DNA from 3 places in the Cellvibrio sp. 25HG11W-0 genome. Region 1 is predicted to be linked to each of the others. Evidence: predicted binding sites of a transcription regulator. Region 1 holds the regulator's gene; each other region holds the start of a gene.
What was found. Region 1 encodes PhoB, which activates phosphate uptake and scavenging genes when phosphate is short. Its sites were predicted from a motif close to TGTCATAAANNTGTAACA; they were not measured.

Region 1 (6,421 bases):
TGGTATTAAGACTCACTTGCATTTGTAGCCTCATGGTTTACTTTTAAAGCACCCGAAAGATTACCCCTAACCAAGGACTCAAATAAGGTGCCTATGTATTTCGACCTAATGAGAGCGCGAATGAGCGACCAAGACCACCCGATTCGCAGCTTAATTGAGCAAGCGCAGGCGCAAGATGGCGCCTCAGGTAATTTATTGCAGTTTTTAGAGCTGCGGAAAAAGTACCTGCATCAAGCGATTAAACTGCCCGACGCTGAAGCGGCCAAGCTTTTGGCCGATTTTGTGGTGCGCTATATCAAGCATGTGCCTGATTTTATTGAAGCGATTAGGGCCATGGCAAAAGAAGCGGGGATTTATGCTGATGTGGAGCCGCTATTAAAAATAGCGAGCGATTATTTTATGAGCCCGCCCAGTATTATTGAAGGTCACAGCCAACTAGAAGCACTGCTGGACGAAGCCTATCTCGCCCATCGCCTGCTAGAAGAGGTTAATGATCGCTTTATGGCCCAGTGCGGTATTCCCCTTGCCCCCATGGATATGACCATGGCCAACATAGTCGCCCATGAATTAATCGGCGAGCCTTTTGCGAACGAACTGGATCAAGCAGTCTTGTTTTCGGCGGAGTTACTGCTCAATGAGCACCGCTTCCAAGGAGAAAATGTGCAGCAGTACATCAACCTGCACAAATGTCGGGGTTGGGAGAAGGAGCTTAAACGCTGGCCCTGCCTAATGGAAAATTTAGCTATTCCGGTCGAGTTTAAAGGGGAAAAACCCACTCGACATTAACATCACAACAACAGGCGCCATCAGCAACGCCTTTTGTCTTTCACCTTGGCCCACACAAATCACCGCTTTAAACTCCCTCAAGCACCCCCCTCAAAAGTAGCGCTTTCGACCCGCCCACTTAAGGGGCTATAGGGTCTACTTCAGCATTGCGGGTAGTGTCGGCAAAGCGCACTAAATCGATCAGCTTCTCACTCTTGGCCACCACTACCGATACCATGGCATCACCGGTTAAATTGACCGCCGTGCGCACCATATCGAGCAGTCGGTCCACGCCTATAATCAAGGCGATACCCTCAACCGGCAGGCCTACCTGCTGCAACACCATGGCCAAGGTAATCAAGCCCACACCGGGTACACCAGCGGTGCCTATAGAGGCGAGCGTCGCGGTGAGAATAACCAGCAAATAGCCGCTTAAACCAATCTCAATACCAAACGCTTGGGAGATAAATACCGTCGCCACACCCTGCATAATGGCAGTGCCATCCATATTAATAGTGGCGCCTAAGGGGATCGAGAACGAGGCGACCTTTTTATCCACCCCCAAATCCTGCTCTACGGTGCGCATATTGATGGGCAAAGTCGCACTGCTGGAGGCGGTACTAAACCCAAACACCATAACCTTCCACATTTTGCGTAGGAAAATCACCGGACTTAACCCGCTCAAAAGTTTGAGTAACAGGCTGTAGGTACCCAAACCATGCAGAAGCAGCACGAACAACACCGTAAAGAAATACTTAGCCAAATCGAGAATAGCGCCCACCCCCAAACTGGCAAACAGTTTTGCTAACAAACAAAACACACCATAGGGAGCAAAATGCATTAGCAGCATGACCATTTTAAGCACTACGGAATTCAAGTGTTCAAACAGGTTCAGCATATTTCGCCCGGTTTCGCCGCCTGTATGAGAAATGGCAACACCAAAAAGAATGGCGAAAACAATCACCTGCAGCATATTGCCTTCCACCATCGCCTTGAGTGGATTGCTGGGGAAAATATTTACAAAGGTATCTTTAATCGAGGGGGCTGCAGGGCTCGTAAAGCTCGCATCGGCCGTCATGTGAACGCCAGCGCCGGGTTGAATTAACACCGCCATAAACATCGCCAAGGCAATCGCCAAAGCAGTAGTGATGAGATATAGAATGAGGGTTTTAGAGGCGAGCGCACCCATGCGGCTATTAGAACCTAAAGAGGCTGCGCCACAGACCAGCGACACAAATACGAGGGGCACCACCAGCAATTTAAGCGAAGCTACGAAAATCTGGCCCAGCGCATCTAACAAGCCGTTAATGACAAATATATTGAGCCATTGCCCAATCTGACTTGGCGACTCGCCCCCTAAAACCATATTAAAACCGACACCGACGAAGACGCCTAGAATCATGCCAAGTAAAATTTTGCTGGTTAAGGACATAGGTAAGCGCTCAGTGTTTTGATTATTATGCGTTTTGAGAGGGTCTAGAAAGTGCCGCAAAGCGGGCACTTTCTAGAGTACTAGCACTAGCGTAGGGGTATTAGCTGCCCTTAACCGCATCTTTCAAGGCTTTACCGGCCTTAAAGCTTACATTTTTAGAGGCAGCAATTTGGATTTCTGCACCCGTCTGTGGATTACGACCCGTGCGCGCGGCACGTTCGCTGACGTTGAATGATCCAAAACCTAAGAGCGCGACAGATTCACCGCGACCTAAGGCGCTGGTAATTTGCTCAATAAATTCAGATACAACTAAATCAGCCTTAGCGGGAGCAAGCCCAGTACTGTTGGCCAGTGCGACAACAATGTCAGTTTTATGCATGATAATTACCTTATATAAGCGGTTTGAACGCAGAGTTTACCTCTAGTCGCAGCACTAAGGGCAGCTTTGGCGCTATTTTTAACAGCAACCCACAACCAAGCTGGTAAACTGCCCGCCCTATAAAGCCAGTAAAATTCTCTGGAGAATCGTTTTTTGCCGCAGTTGCACTCCTCGCTCACACGCGCCGCTATTCGCTGGAAACCCTTGCTGCGCCTGCCGCGCAGCCAGCGTCCACCCACTGCGCTCTACCCTTGGTTGGCCGATAAGGGCTCACTCACAGCGCGCTTAGTCGATTTAAGCCAGGGCCAATTCAAGGTTGAAATATTACGCCAGTATTTGGGTAAAGCCAGCCGCAACGAACAAGGCGCACTGGGGATCGGGCGCCAAGAACTCTGCTTAATCCGCGAAGTCATTCTATGGGGCAAAGGCGAAGCTTGGATTTTTGCGCGCAGCCTGCTTCCCTTGCGCAGCCTTACCGGCAAGTTGCGCCATTTGCGCAAACAAGATCAAAGCCCGCTGGGAGCATTTCTGTTTAGTCAGCCACAATTAGCGCGCAGCCCTATTGCAGTTGCACCTATAAACGCACAGGATCAGTACTTTCCCAGTGAGCTGGCGCTAACTAAGCCACTGTGGGGGCGCCGCTCCATTTTCTATCTCGCTGCCAAACCATTGCTGGTGAGTGAAGTGTTTTTGCCTGCGCTCTGCGCGCGTATCGCCCATTCATAATAACAACGACCAATGGCCTGAGAGGGATCATGACAACTGCCGACGACCAACCAACACCTCAAGGCGCGAGTGTCGACGCATCTGCTGGAGATAAACCCAATGCCAAAAAACCTGTGGTACGCAAAAAAGCAGCACCTACAACTGCGGCTCCAGTAAAACAGCCCGCAAGCACCGCTAAAAAGCCTGCTGCGGCAAATCCCAAGAAGCCTGCGCCCGCAAAAACGACGAAAGCAGCCGATGCTAAGCCAGTTGCCTCAGCGCCTAAAACCTCCACACCTGCTGCAGCTAAGTCTAAAACAGCTGCATCTACAGCCACCACTAAATCCGCTGCCGCCACGTCAGTCGCGCACCAAGCTGTTGCGACCAAACCTGCTGTGCAACTAACGACACCAAGTGTACCAGCCACTATCGAAGCCGCCAAAATAGCAGCCGCGACGAGTGCTGAAGACTCGCTATCTACACTGTCCACAACCAGTCCCACTCAAACTAAAGCGCAACTCAGCACCTCAAAAACTAAGCGTTTAAAAATCCGTAAAACGCCGACATCCTCTACAAAAATGGCCGTATTACAACAAAAGTTAGCTATTTACGCACAGCTGATGCGCTTAGACCGCCCTATAGGCATTTTGCTCCTGCTATGGCCAACACTCTGGAGCCTGTGGCTCGCCGCCAAGGGCATGCCTAGCCTAAAAAACTTGATCATCTTCACCCTTGGGGTAGTGGTGATGCGCTCCGCGGGCTGTGTCATCAACGACTTTGCCGATCGCAAGATCGACGGTCACGTGCAGCGCACCCAACATCGCCCACTGGCGACAGGCGCGGTAAGCAGCCGCGAAGCCCTCGGTTTATTTGCGGGCCTGTGCCTCTTAGCATTTGGCTTAGTGCTCTTTACCGACCCCTTTACGATCAAGCTCTCCGTCGGCGGCCTAATACTCGCCTTCTGCTATCCCTTTATGAAACGCCACACGCACCTGCCGCAAATGGTGCTCGGCGCCGCGTTTGCCTGGGGCATCCCCATGGCCTACGCTGCGGAAGCAGGCATGCTCGATCAACGGGTTTGGCTGGTGTACTTAGCCGTAGTGCTCTGGACAGTGGTATACGACACCTTTTACGCCATGGTAGACCGCGACGACGACCTCAAAATTGGCGTTAAATCCACCGCGATTCTCTTTGGCGAACAGGATCGTTTCATCACTGGCGTACTCCAACTCATGACCCTTTACACCTTAGTGTTAGTAGGTGATCGCTTTGAGCTAGGCGCTTATTACTACTGGAGTTTGGTTGCTGTCGCAGGCCTTTTTGGCTACCAACAATGGCTAATTCGCTTTCGAGTACGAGCCGCCTGTTTTAAGGCATTTCTGCACAATAACTGGGTAGGCTTTATTGTTTTTGTAGGAATTGTCACTGACTATGCGCTGCGATAGGGCTTATTGCTAAACACGCGACCAAGACAAATTATCTTTCTGTCATAAATGTGTAACACTTAGCTTATTTAATAAGCTGCAACAATAGCGTCACATACCGTGTACGCGCCCGTGGTTATTTCAGGCAGAAACGATATGACAGGCCGTAAAATTCTGATAGTTGATGATGAATCCGCAATTCGCGATATGTTGCGTGTCGCCTTGGAGATGGCCGAATATCAGGTCACCGAAGCCAGCAATGCACAGGATGCCCATAGCATCATCGTCGACAACAAACCCGATTTGATCTTGCTCGACTGGATGATGCCCGGCACCAGCGGTATAGAACTAGCGCGCCGCTTAAAGCGCGATGAAGTGACTGCTGATATCCCGATCATCATGCTCACCGCCAAAGGCGAAGAAGACAACAAAATCCAAGGTTTAGAAGTAGGTGCCGACGACTACATCACCAAGCCCTTCTCTCCGCGCGAACTCGTCGCACGCCTTAAAGCCGTGCTGCGTCGCGCTGATCCGCAAATCAACTCCGCGCCAATCATAGTACAAGGCCTGTGTCTCGATCCTTCAAGCCACCGCGTCACCATCCATGACCAGTCTGTCGATATGGGCCCCACCGAATATCGCCTACTTGAATTCTTTCTCACCCATCAGGAAAGAGCTTATACTCGCAGCCAACTGTTGGACCATGTCTGGGGCGGCAATGTATATGTCGAAGAGCGCACCGTGGATGTTCATATCCGCCGCTTGCGCAAAGCGCTTACCATTGACGGCCACGAAGACTTGGTGCAAACCGTACGCGGCACAGGCTATAGATTTTCCACTCGCATCGAAGCCTGATTGCTGTCGTAAGATTTTCAGAGGCGTGCAATTTTGCTGTTAAAAGGTTTCAGCGCTGAGCTCAAGCGCATTCTCATTGTTATAGGCACCTGCACTCTGCTCGGCCTCGTCATAGGCCAATTGGCGCTCACACTCTTGCTCGGTTGCGCCATTTACATTGGCGGCATGCTCTGGCAGATGCGCCGCCTTAATCAGTGGCTGCTCACTCAAAACAAAGAAAACCCCCCAGAGGCCAGCGGCATTTGGGGTACGATTTTTGACAATATCTACCAACTGCAACGCCATCAACAGCTTGAGAAAGAAAACCTGCAAGCCGTGATCAACCGCGTGCAGGAAATCAGCTCCGCCTTAAAAGACGGCATCATTATTCTCGACTGGCGCGGCCATTTGGATTTTTGGAACCCCGCTGCGCACCGTATGTTCGCCCTCAATGTAAAAGATCAGGGGCAATCGATTATTAACTTTATTCGCCACCCCAAATTTGTCAGCTATTTTGAAGACGGCAAATATGAAGACCCGCTAGAAATGCCATCACCGCGCTTTCCCTCGCGCTATTTGCAATTACAAATTACCACCTTCGGTAAAAATGAACGGCTCATCGTCGTGCGCGATGTCACCCAATTGCACAACCTAGAAATGATGCGCCAAGACTTCGTGGCCAATGTATCCCACGAATTGCGCACGCCGCTTACCGTCATCAATGGCTATGTCGAAACACTCTCCGACAACAACACCACGCCCAGCTGGAACAAACCGCTGCAACAAATGTTGCAGCAAGCCAAGCGTATGTCACTGCTCATCAATGATTTATTAGTGCTCTCAAAACTAGAGACAACGGAAGCAGGGCACAACCAAAAACCC
Region 2 (6,421 bases), 1.2 Mb from region 1:
ATGGCACAGCTGTTCATTCCCATGAGAATTTCCCGAACATCGCAAGGTGCTAGGGGAAATTGGGCAGGACGCCCAATTTAGTCTTGATGGGACAGGGACGTCCCATCAAGACGACCCGTAGGCACCTGAGAAGCGCAGGATCAGAAATTCGCGGGTCGCCTTTCTTTTGCTTACTTTTCTTTCGGCGAAGCAAAGAAAAGTAAGGCCCGCGGCAGGCGTTCCAATCTTAAAATTTAAGATGCAGCCCTACGTTGTAAATAGCTGGTGGGCATCGCTGCTTTCCACCTTTCCTACAAAATCACAATGCCTGCTTCTTCAGCTTCTCAATCAACCTCTGATGCACACCTCCAAACCCACCATTACTCATAATCACAATATGCGTATTCGATTCGCAAATAGAAATTGCGCAGTGAATTAGTTCGTCTAGGTCGCGCAGTAGTTTTGCGGGTACGGGGCTTTTGTTGACGACTTCATCCATTGCCCAGTCGCTGTTGGCGGGTTGGTACCAGAGCACGTCGTCGGCGTCGGTGACGCTTTTGTTGAGGGCGTCTTTATGTACGCCCATGCGCATGGTGTTAGAGCGCGGCTCTATGATAGCGATAATTTTTTCGCTGCCAACTTTTGCGCGCAAACCTGCGAGGGTGGTTTTGATGGCGGTGGGGTGGTGGGCGAAGTCGTCGTAGACTTTTATGCTGTGTACGTCGGCTAGGCATTCCATGCGGCGTTTTACACCGGCGAATTGTTCGAGTGCTTTGGCTGCGTGCTCTGGCGCTACGCCCACATGGCGCGCGGCGATCATGGCCGCGAGGCCGTTGTTGACGCTGTGAATGCCGGTTTGATCCCAGCGCACCTGCGCGACCTCTTCGCCTTGGTGAAAAACGGAGAATTCTGAACCGTCGGCGCTAATTAATGTGGCTTGCCATTCGGGTGTGGTTTTGTCTTCGCTATTTACCGCGAATTGTTGTTGCGGTGTCCAGCAGCCTTTGGCGATTACTTCGGCGAGTGCTTGATCATTGCTGGGCGCAATGATTAGGCCATTGCCCGGCACAGTGCGCACCAGATGATGAAATTGTTTTTGAATCGCGGCGAGGTCGGGAAAGATGTCGGCGTGATCAAATTCGAGATTATTTAAAATCACGGTGCGCGCGTTGTAGTGAACAAATTTGGAGCGCTTGTCAAAAAAAGCACTGTCGTATTCGTCGGCTTCTACGACGAAAAAAGGTGTGCCGCCTAGGCGTGCAGAGGTGGGAAAGTTTTTAGTGACGCCGCCAATTAAATAACCTGGCTCCATGCCTGCGTATTCCAAAATCCAGGCGAGCATGGACGATGTGGTGGTTTTACCGTGAGTGCCTGCAACGGCGAGCACCCATTTGCCTTGCAATACGTGATCGCGCAGCCACTGAGGGCCGGAGGTGTAGGCGATACCTTGGTTGAGTACGTATTCGACACTGGGGTTGCCGCGACTCATGGCATTGCCAATGATGACGAGATCGGGCGCGGTTGCCATGTGCGGTGCTTGTAAATACACTGGGTCGAAGCCTTGAATGAGTTCTATGCCTGCTTGTTCCAGCTGGGTGCTCATTGGTGGATAAACATTGGCGTCGCTGCCGGTAACGCGGTGACCGAGTTGTTTGGCAAGTTGTGCGAGGCTGCCCATAAAGGTGCCGCAGATGCCGAGAATATGGATATGCATTGTTAGCTCAATAAGTGATCGGTTGGTCGGGGGAGATGATTGTAGCGATTAACCTATACTTTACTGAAGATTGCAACAGCCGCTCGGCCAACAATTGCATTGATGATTTGGAGTCTTGCGATGGTAAGGATATATGTTCTGTTATTGGGGCTTTTTTGTTTGGTGTCTATTGGTTCGTTTGCCGAGCCTTTGATGCTCCGTGTACCAAAACCTCAGTTGGACTCGGAGGTTGCAAAAAACTATTATTTGCAACTTTTGCGTTTGGCGCTGGTAGCTGGTGGTGCGGGTAAGCAGTTGCCTGAAATTCGTGAGACCACACCCATGGAACAGGATCGAGCGACCTTGGAATTACGTCGTCACAAATTAGTTGATGTGTACTGGATGGGAATAGATATAGCGCGTGAGCGCAATTTAAAGATAATTCCTATTCCTCTCGATCGCGGCTTGCTGGGCTTTCGCGAGTTGATTATTCGCAAAGATAAATTATCGGTATTTAATAAAATAGAAACAGCCGAGGATTTAAAAAAATTAGTGGCATGTCAGGGCTTGGGTTGGCCTGATGTTGAGATTTTGCGTGCCAGTGATTTTAGTGTTAAGGAGTCTAGCGGTTTTGAGGGATTGTATCGGCAGTTGGTCGCTGGCCGATGTGATTATTTTCCGCGTGGCCTTTTCGAGGCTTTTCCTGAGATGGAGCAGAGGAGGGTGCGTTACCCTAGTTTGCAAATATATGAGCGCGTGTTAATCCATTATCCATTTGCCGTTTATTTTTTTGTTGGCCCAGACAACGAAGACTTAGCCAAATGGATTACAAGTGGCTTGGAAAATATGATCGATACCGGTGAGTTTCAGCAGTTTATGCAAAGTCACTCGTTAATGCGTCATGTGTTCCCACTGCAGGAAAAGGTTAGGCCCGCATTGATTTTTGATATTCCTAACCCTTTCTTGCCGGAAACTATAGACGTTAATAACTCGCGTTATTGGATTCAACGCGAGGAAATATTAGAGCTAGAAGATTAAGTGTTTAGGTAGCGTGCTCGTTTTGCTGCTTTCATGTAGGTTAAGTCTGCCATAAATAATCCATCGACACAGTTACCAAATTCCGAATCCACACTGAAGGCGAGCAGTTTGTAGCCGCCGTCCTCGTAGAGTGCTGCATACTGTTTGAACAGAACGGGAATTTTGCAGTCGAGTTTATTGAACTCTTCTTGCAGTATGGCGAAGCCTTGCTCACGATCGAGCTTGGCGAAGCGGTGTTGCAGTTCGATTAAATCATCCTCATTGATGTGATGAGCATGCCTGCCTTCTGCCAGTGTGTCGGCGCTGGCGGTGTCTATTTTTTTGTAGAAGCGTTCATAATAAAACACTAATAAGTCGCGCAGCGATTTTGGATATTGCGCACTCATGCTGACGGGGCCAAATACGTAGCGCACTTCTGGGTGATGATTTAAATAAGCGCCCAAACCCTGCCATAAGTAATCGAGGCTGGCTTTGCCCCAGTAGTCTGGGTGGACAAAGCTGCGGCCTAATTCTAAACCTTCTTTTAAATAGGGGCTGAGTGACGGTTGGAAGTCAAACAGCTCTGAGGTGTAGAGCGCGCGCTCGCCTTTTTTCTCGACGATTTTGTGAGCTTCACCCATACGGTAGGCGCCTGCGATACAGAGCTTGTCTTCGTCCCAAAGCACAAGGTGGCGATAGTAGTGATCATATTTGTCTAGGTCGCGGCGGCTGCCAGTGCCTTCGCCAACAAGGCGAAAGGTTTGTTCGCGCAGGCGGCCAATTTCGCGCAGTACGCAAGGGTGCTGGTCGTAGTCGCACATATAGATGCGGTGATTGTCGCGGGTGTTGCCGATGAGTTGAGCGGTGGCTAATTCTTTTTTGAGCGCGGCACGGTCTTCTGGGTGCGCAATGGTTTTCTCAGTAATAAAAACGGCTGTGCGTTTCTTTTTTAAAAAGCTGGTTTTGCCAATTTTATAAACGTGTTTCTTGAGGCGCTTAATCAAGGCTTTGTCGGCGAGCTTGTTGGTTTCGAGCGCGTGGTGTGGGATGACTTCACCCACGCGAAATTTTATTTCTGCCGAGTGTTTGTTAAACATTTCATGGGCGAGCAGTGCGGTCGCCAAGGGTTTAAAAATCATCGACGCGCTGTAGAACAGCATGGAGTTTTTTGCCGATACAAAAATGGGCAGCAGGGGCGATTTAGTTTTACGTGCAAAGTGTAAGAAGCCTGCGGCCCACTTTCCATCTTTGATGCCGGTTGGGCTGGCGCGGGATACTTCGCCCGCTGGGAATACTATGACGGCTTCGTCGTTATTGAGTGCGCTGATAATGTTTTTGTAACTTTGCTTGTAGGCGCCGCGAGTAAAGTTGTCGAGGGGCAAGAGTAGATCGTGCAGCGGCTCGAATGCCATGAGCATGTCATTGGCGATGATTTTTACATCTTTGCGCACTTCGCTAACGAGGCGCAGTAGGGCGAGGCCATCGAGCGAGCCTATGGGGTGGTTGGCGATAATTACCACGCGCCCATGAGCGGGAATATTGTTGCGTTCGCGCTGGGAGATGCTGTAGCTGAAATTAAAGTATTCGAAAATTCGCTCAATAAAATCTATGCCGCGATTGCCCTGATGCTCGCGTAGAAATGCGTTGATTTCTGTCTCGCGTGTGAGCTTGCGCAAAATGCTCAAAGTCGAGTTGCGAATGATGGGTGCTTGGTTGGTGAAACCAGGAAATTTGTCGGTAATAGATTGTTCGATATTGAGCATGATAGTCATAACCTGCGAGGTGGTTTCCTGCAAGGTTATGACTGATCGATGACAAAACGGTGATGCTGCTGTGACGGAATCATGATAAAGCGGTTACAGATTTGTGTCAGCCACGGGGCGCAGCGGTTGCCGCTGTAGTTCGTAATGCTGTTGGTTGTGTCGTTTGGTTAAGAATTCGTTGCGTTATTACTTGAACTGTTGATTGGGTTGTTGTTACTGATAGCAATCGGGTTGAGCTGATCTTGCTGCTTGTGCAGTAAATCGCTGTAGGGGGCTTTGAAGCTGAGCAGTTTACCGCTGTCGATGTCGATATCCAGATGCTCTAGCAATTCCGGTTCAAGCAGGCGTTGGCTAATTAAAATTTCACCTTTACTGGGCTTGAGTTGGTTGTTGTGCTGAATAATGAAGTCGCGCAGGAGTGATTTCGTTGGGCTCATAGGTGCGGAGAGCTCATGCACACTGCAAGCAAAACTTAAGCGTGGGCTGGGATTGCTGGCGGCTATGTTGCTGATGAGCTGGGCCGCGCAGCTGGCGCGAAAACTACAATCGTGAAAACTATCGCTGGTAAAGTCGATGAGCAGTGTGTCGTCGGCGAGCATTTGGCGCTGACCGTTATAGAGCGTGAGCACACCTTGTAGTTGGCCTTCAAAACGGCGCAACAGCGCAGCAAAACCATCGCTGTTGAGCTGTTGATAGAGCTTGGCAATATTGGTGATTTGCAAGCTTAAGCGCACGGCCACCAAAGTGGGGGCAGTAGGGGTTGGCTCGGGTGCTTCAGCAATATTGGGGAGCTTGTCCACCACGGCAGTGACCAAGGCTTCGGCGCTGGGTATTTTTTCTTTGAGTTGGCTCCACCACTGGCGATGGATAGACCAGCCAATTAACACTATGGAACCTAGCACGGCGGCGAGCCAAATGAGCAGCGCACTCTGGTCGCGGCTGTCAAAGCGCGCGACTTCTAAGGTTACGCCTAAGTAGCCAGCAACATTATTGTGCAGCGCAATGGGGGCGGAGAAACTGTAGCGCTGGCCTACGATAGCGCGATTGGGGTTAAAGCCGCTCTGTACTAAGAGCTGATTTTCAATGTTGTGGATGGTGGCACCGACCACGCTAGGGTAAAGCTCAACTTCTTTTAGTATTGCCTGCAGGCTCACCAGATCTTGTTGTAGGGTTGCATCCACTGCTTGGCGAGCGGCGCTGCTCGCCAAGACTTTGCCGTAGGCATTTACACTTTCATGTTGGCGCTGGACGCTACTTTGTAAATAGAGCCAGCAGCCCAGTATGCCGAGGAGGAGCAGTAACAGGCTGCAAAAAATAAGCTGTGAATGTTTGCGGTAGATTGTCATTAGTGCCATGAGTGCAGTTCCGTGCTCGCTCGAGCGGTGTTTTTGAATAATGCCCCCTATCCTAGGCGGCGAGTGGCGACTTTGTATTGGCATTTACCAATGGCGAGTGCGTGAGGTTGTTGTTTTGGTGTTTTGGCGCTTCAGTGTTTGAATTTGGTAATGTTTCAGTGTTTGTATGAGCGCTTCACGTTTTGTCGCTAAGAGTCGCATTCTAGCGTAAGTCGCGACACAGTTCTAAGTGATCTAGCAGGTTTTGCACAGATTTAGCCCTTAATTGTTTGGCGTGATGCTGGATGGTCGCTAATACATCGGAAAATATACACAACAGTTTAGCTGTTGTTGGCGCTGCCCCGAGGTTTTTATTCGCACAGGCAGCTGCAGCCCTTGGGTGAATTCCGTTAGAATGCGCGCTCTATTTTATGGGTGCGGCACTTAAGCTTCACGCTTCTGCGGTACCCATCCATCACACAGCTCAACAGCAAAGATCAAACAAGAGAGGCACGGTGAAAGAGATTCTATTGATCAATGTATCGGGGCAAGACAAACCTGGTGTCACCCTCGCTATTACCAGTGCGCTGGCGCAGTGGGATGCGCAGATTCTCGATATTGGTCAGGCGGTGATT
Region 3 (6,421 bases), 950 kb from region 1:
GGTGTGCAATCGCCCTCCGAAGCAAGAACTCTGCTATCGCAAATCGCTACTGGTTTCTACTTCGCCTATTTTGTCACTATGCCGGTGTGGACTACCTCTACCCCAGAAAAAGCCAAATCAACAGTATCTTGGGTACTTTGTGGCGTATTTGCAGTGGTATTCGCTTGGATGGGAATTGAGTATCTTCACGGCGATGTGCCTGTTCTGCTGTTGTTCCTCTGTGCATTTTTGGCTGTTATCTTTGCCGTTATGCCCATCTTGGCGGCGCGCGATAAGGATTTGGCTGAGCCAACACGCACCCAAGCTAAGGGGCTGCCCTTGATTGTGGTGTTAGCGGGCTTTGTGTTCTTCGTATTGCTGACCTTGATTCCCATTAAGGCTGTTGCCAATGAAGGCGGATTTGCCTGTGGGGCTATTCCCTGCGATCACATGGAGCCAGATCTAAAAGATAAGGCTTCACTGCAGCGTGGAGCCAAATACTTTGTTAACTACTGTATGGGATGTCACTCTGCAAAGTACTCGCGTTTTGAGCGTGTAGCCGATGATTTGGATATACCCCATGACTTAATGGAAGGTACTCTTATTAACGGTGGTCAGCGTATCGGCCAGTTGATGGAAATTGCTATGCGCCCTGCGCAAGCCAAGGTGTGGTTTGGTGTAGTTCCGCCCGATTTAACCTTAGTGGCGCGTGCGCGTTCACCGGAGTGGGTTTATACCTATCTGCGTAACTTCTACAAAGATGAGTCGCGCCCCTGGGGTGTGAACAATCGCGTGTTCCCCAATGTTGGTATGCCGCATGTGTTGATTGGCCCACAGGGCTTATTGGAGTGTGGTGCTGGACCTAAGTTGAATCATCATGGCGGTGCGTTGCGCAATGATGTAGGAAATTTGGTAATGGACGAGCATTGCGGCACCTTGAAAGAAGGTAAGGTGATCGGCACCATGACACCCGCCGAGTTTGACGCGGCAATCTATGACTTGGTGAACTTTCTTGAATACATCGGTGAGCCAGCGGCTGTTAAGCGCGAGCAAATGGGTCTTTGGGTCTTGGGCTTCTTGCTGATATTGTTTGTGTTTGTTTACTTCTTGAATCGCGAGTTTTGGCGTGAAATTCACTAAGGTTAGGTTCTGAATTACGCAGTATTACAGACATATTAACGGGCGACTTAGGTCGCCCGTTTTGTTTTGTGATAGTTATTGCTATGCTCTGGCCAGTTTCGTTCCCCCTCTATTGTTTTACTGCCAAGTCTCAAGGAAATTCCGATGTCAATGACGTCTAGTCGCCCCTATTTGCTTAAGGCCATTTACGAATGGTTGCTGGATAACAGTTGTACCCCCCATATTTTGGTGGACGCCCATGTGGAAGGTACACAAGTGCCCCAGCAGCATGTGAATAAAGATGGGCAAATCATTCTTAATATCGCCCCCACGGCAGTACATGATTTTTTCATGGATTTAAATGCAGTCGCGTTTAATGCCCGTTTTAGTGGCGTGGTAAACAATTTGTATGTGCCGTGTGGGGCCATTTTGGGTATATACGCGCGGGAGAATGGCCAAGGTATGATGTTTGAGCCGGAAACGAATACTAAGCCGCCCACACCGCCGAGCCCGCCGTCACCGATCAAGCCTGTTGCACCTAAGCGCCCTGGTTTGCGCGTCGTTAAGTAGCCCATTACGCACTAAAAACACCCGCTGCAGCGGGTGTTTTTATATCCGCCCCTTCAAAGACCTTCCGGTTATTTTTTGTGACGAATTTAGGTCATTTTTATGACAGGGATGGTTTTGGTCATATAACTGTCATATTCGACGCGTAGATTGCACAGCCATGGAAGGGATGAACCCTCCATCAATATCCCGCGGGGATGTGTGATTCTTACTTACTTACTGGAGCGGTCTATGAACGCTGTAAAAATAATTAAAGGACTGGTGTTTGCCGGTTCTATGGTGTGTGCTACTGCGCTGCAAGCTGCTGTAGATGCAAATTTGCCAGACTACAAAGTAGCCTCTGGCGTATCAGGTAATGTGAACTCAATTGGTTCGGATACCTTGAATAACCTGATGACCCTTTGGGCAGAAGACTTCAAAAAGCTCTACCCTAACGTCAATATTCAAATTCAAGGTGCTGGTTCTTCTACTGCACCACCAGCGTTAACTGAAGGTACTGCTAACTTCGGTCCTATGAGTCGCGGTATGAAGGCTGAAGAAATTCAGGCGTTCGAAGCTAAGCACGGCTACAAGCCAACGGCTATTGCAGTGGCAATCGATGTGTTAGCGGTATATGTGAACAAGGATAACCCAATCAAAGGTTTGAGCTTGCCACAAGTTGATGCGATCTTCTCTGCTACCCGCAAGTGTGGCGGTGCCAAAGACATCACTCGTTGGGGTGAAGTTGGTTTGACCGGTGCTTGGGACAAGCGTGACTTTACCGTTTACAGCCGTAATGCTGTATCTGGCACCTATGGTTACTTTAAAGATGAAGCTCTGTGTAAGGGCGACTACAAGGCAACCATTAATGAGCAACCAGGTTCATCATCTGTTGTTCAAGGCGTGTCTACCTCTATTAACGGCATAGGCTACTCAGGTATTGGTTACATCACCTCTGGTGTGCGTGCAGTTCCTTTATCACACAAAGATGGCGGCCCTTACATCACTGCAGAAGCATCACATGCATTGGATGGTTCTTATCCTTTAGCTCGCGTGTTGTATGTTTACATCAACAAGCGTCCTAACCACCCTGCTGATGCCTTGCAACTTGAGTTCTTGAAAATGGTTTTGTCTAAGCAAGGTCAAGAGGCAGTAGTGCGTGATGGTTACATCCCTCTACCTGCGGCAATGGCGAAAAAAGCTTTGGCTGAATTGCAGTAAGATCTAGAAGTTCTACAAAAAGCGTCGACCTAGTCGGCGCTTTTTTATACCTGAAAGATAATGTGTTACAGATTTATGACGAAAGTTGTCAGTTTCATATCTGCCTGTAACAAAAGTGTCATCTTTGGTTGTTAGGATTCACGCGCCAATACTTTAAGTGGGTGTGCTCACCATGTCAGAACCAGTAACTCGGATAAATACACGCGGCAGCCTCATGCCCAATGCAGAACAGCGCGCTCGCTTGCGCCGTATCCGTATGTTCAAAGATAGTTGTTCCCGCTGGGGTATTACCGCAGCCGGTATGGCGGTAGTATTTTCCCTCGGTTTAATCTTCTTTTATCTCTTCTCAGAGGTGGCACCGCTGTTGCGCAATGCCTCTGTCGATGTGACCAAAACCATCAGCACCGCCGAATTTGGCCAGCCCGCCAGTGATACCAGTGAGTTTTTAACGCTAGATCGCTATGAAGAAATTGGTGGCAGTTTTAATCGTAGTGGCAGTGTCGAATTCTTTAATGTACTCAGTGGCAAATCGCTGGTACGTGCGGCCATGCCTAAAGCGGCAGAAGCCAATTTTGCTAGCCTCGCCAACAGCACTGCTGACCACGGCCTTGTGGCCTTTGGTTATAGCAATGGCCAAGTGGGTGTTGCTAAAGCGCACTACGAATTAAGTTACCCCAATGATCAGCGCCAAGTTATCCCGAGTTTAGAATTCCCGCTCGGCGAAGAGCCATTACAGTTGGATGAGCAGGGCGCGGCGCTCGATGTTCTGGCTATTCAAGAAACCTCAGCAGGCACACTTATAGGCGCGATTACCGCAGATAACCGCATGTTGCTGGCGGTATTTAGCATGAGTCGTAACTTTATTACCGATACGGTCAATGTAACTAAAGAAATTTATGAGCTGCCCAAGTTGCCCGAAGGTGTAAAGGGCACTCATATGCTGATCGATGAATCGGCTCAACATTTAATTGTAGCGACCGATAAAGGGCAAATGTTGCTCTACAAAATCATGAACCCTTCTGCGCCTGAGTTGCGCGAACCCGTTACAGTCGCAACGGGTAATATCACCAGTATGGAATTTTTAGTGGGCACAGGTTCGCTCATTGTGGGGACTGATAAGGGCGCCGTTAGTCAGTGGTTTTTGGTGCGCGACAAACAGAATATTTATCACCTTGTACATGTGCGTGACTTCGATGCGCTGTCTGGTGCTATTACCACTATCACCCCAGAATTTTCGCGACGCGGATTTTGGGTGGGTGATGATCAGGGCAATGTCGGCGTTTATTTTGGCACCTCGGCACGCACGCTCTTGCTTGAGTCTCTGGGTGAAAAGCCGATCAAGCAAATCGCTATTTCACCCATCAATGGTCGCGTGCTCATCATTGATGCCGATCAGGATATTAAAGTGGCCGATGTTTGGAATCGCCATCCAGAAATATCTTTCAGTTCACTCTGGCAAAAAGTCTGGTACGAAGGGCGCGATGCACCTGAATATATTTGGCAGGCCTCCTCTGGTAGTGACAGTTTTGAAGCCAAGATGAGCTTTGTTCCGCTCTCAATTGGCACCTTGAAGGCTGCATTTTTTGCCATGCTCTTTGCAGTACCAATAGGTGTTATGGGGGCGATTTACACCGCCTATTTCATGACACCAAAATTGCGCGGCATCGTAAAGCCTACCATCGAAATTATGGAGGCCTTGCCAACGGTAATTTTAGGTTTCCTTGCGGGGCTTTGGCTTGCGCCCTTTATGGAAAACCATTTGCCGGCGATCTTCAGTATCTTAATTCTACTCCCCGTCATAATGCTGGTGACCGGATATGCATGGAGTCGCTTTCCACAACAAGTGCGCAACAATATTCCCGAAGGTTGGGAGGCTGCAATCCTAGTGGTGCCCATCATTCTTACCGTGTGGGTGTGTGTATCTCTGAGTGCTCATGCAGAAATCTGGTTCTTTAAAGGAAGTATGCTGCAGTGGTTTACCGACATCGGCATCAACTACGATCAACGCAACGCCTTGGTGGTGGGCATAGTGATGGGCTTCGCGGTTATTCCCGGTATTTTCTCTATCGCCGAAGATGCAGTATTTAGTGTGCCGCGCCATCTTACGCAAGGCTCACTTGCGCTCGGTGCTACGCGCTGGCAAACCATGGTGGGCGTAGTATTGCCGACCGCAAGCCCAGGTATTTTCTCTGCGGTGATGATGGGCTTTGGTCGCGCTGTGGGTGAAACCATGATTGTGCTGATGGCCACGGGCAACAGCCCCGTCATTAATTTCAATATTTTTGAAGGTATGCGCACATTCTCTGCCAACATCGCGGTGGAGCTGCCAGAAACGGCGGTAGCCAGTACCCACTTCCGGGTATTGTTTTTAGCGGCGCTGGTTTTGCTTGCTCTTACCTTTGTGGTTAACACCATGGCTGAAGTGGTTCGTCAGCGTTTGCGCAAGCGCTACAGCAATCTGTAATTGCGGCCAAACCCATAAAGTGAACTCAATATAAGCGAACTTAACAAAAGTGAACTCAATGAAAAGCTTAACGAAAACACAAGCATCTTGGTTTAAAAGCGGAATGCCGTGGATCTGGTTAAACGGCGGTGCTGTTGCGCTCTGTATGGTGATGGTCGTGGGCTTGCTCGGGCTGATTGCTGTGCGAGGCTTTGGTCACTTCTGGCCTGCAGACATTTTGCAAACCAGTGTGGTAGATCGCGATGGCGCGCGTCATATCATCATGGGCGAAGCGGTGCGCGATGAAACCATTTCCGCCACTATAGCGCGCGATAATGGCTACGAAGTTCCCCCCGGTGTAGAGCTGGTAACGCGCCACCTTATTAAATTGGGTAATCGCGATATTAATGGTCGCGATTTCTCGTGGTTTCTTGAAACCGGTATGGATGCCTGGGAATATCCACAGGATGCCATTTCGATTGAGCGCCGCGAGTGGGGCAATTTTTACGGTTATCCAGTAGCGATTTTAGAAGACGGCAAGGTTGTCAGTGAATTAGGTAGCCCCGATTTTTGGGCGCAACTTGAAGCGCGCAATGAACGTGCACTCATGCTGCATGAAAAAATTACCGATATTGAGAAAAGCGATATTGGCCGTGTGAATATTGCAATGGAAGGTTTGCGTCTTGAGCGCAAGCAATTGGATTTAGACGGTGTAACGGGCAGTGATCTAGCGCACGCAGAAGCAGACTTAGCTCAGCGCCGTGCTGCATTGGAAACTGAATACGCAAGCATTAAACAAGAGCGAGATGCGATTCTTATTCAAGCTATGCGCGACAAATTGCAGGCGAAAACTGCTGCTGAAATCGCAATAGAAATTCCCTTTGACCATATAGTGCGTATTACTCGCCCTAATGAGTTAAGTTTAGTGGGGAAATCCTTGGGATATTTGGCGCGCTTTTGGGAGTTTATGAGTGCTGAGCCGCGCGAGGCAAATACTGAAGGTGGTATCTTCCCCGCAATTTTCGGCACCATTACCATGGTGATTGTCATGTCGATCATGGTGACGCCTTTTGGTGTGCTAGCGGCAATTTATTTGCGTGAATACGCACGTCA

Region 2: olsF (bifunctional ornithine lipid synthase OlsF) is a predicted target of PhoB. The motif match lies at 4,544-4,561, and genes of this name have one in related genera.
Region 3: AC0KUT_RS15930 (ABC transporter permease subunit) is a predicted target of PhoB. The motif match lies at 2,929-2,946, and genes of this name have one in related genera.

The regions. Positions count from the first base shown of each region.
Region 1 is NZ_CM174230.1:4,767,307-4,773,727, forward strand. Features, by position in the region: gene AC0KUT_RS19990 (hypothetical protein) at 121-786, shown strand; gene AC0KUT_RS19995 (dicarboxylate/amino acid:cation symporter) at 905-2,197, opposite strand; gene AC0KUT_RS20000 (HU family DNA-binding protein) at 2,298-2,576, opposite strand; gene AC0KUT_RS20005 (chorismate--pyruvate lyase family protein) at 2,730-3,302, shown strand; gene ubiA (4-hydroxybenzoate octaprenyltransferase) at 3,860-4,726, shown strand; gene phoB (phosphate regulon transcriptional regulator PhoB) at 4,862-5,560, shown strand; gene phoR (phosphate regulon sensor histidine kinase PhoR) at 5,594-6,421, shown strand, end outside.
Region 2 is NZ_CM174230.1:1,020,491-1,026,911, forward strand. Features, by position in the region: gene AC0KUT_RS04315 (hypothetical protein) at 1-23, opposite strand, end outside; gene mpl (UDP-N-acetylmuramate:L-alanyl-gamma-D-glutamyl-meso-diaminopimelate ligase) at 299-1,693, opposite strand; gene AC0KUT_RS04325 (hypothetical protein) at 1,814-2,710, shown strand; gene olsF (bifunctional ornithine lipid synthase OlsF) at 2,707-4,452, opposite strand; gene AC0KUT_RS04335 (hypothetical protein) at 4,620-5,807, opposite strand; gene serB (phosphoserine phosphatase SerB) at 6,302-6,421, shown strand, end outside.
Region 3 is NZ_CM174230.1:3,815,999-3,822,419, reverse strand. Features, by position in the region: gene AC0KUT_RS15945 (ubiquinol-cytochrome c reductase) at 1-1,119, shown strand, start outside; gene AC0KUT_RS15940 (ClpXP protease specificity-enhancing factor) at 1,264-1,668, shown strand; gene AC0KUT_RS15935 (PstS family phosphate ABC transporter substrate-binding protein) at 1,897-2,865, shown strand; gene AC0KUT_RS15930 (ABC transporter permease subunit) at 3,038-5,329, shown strand; gene pstA (phosphate ABC transporter permease PstA) at 5,388-6,421, shown strand, end outside.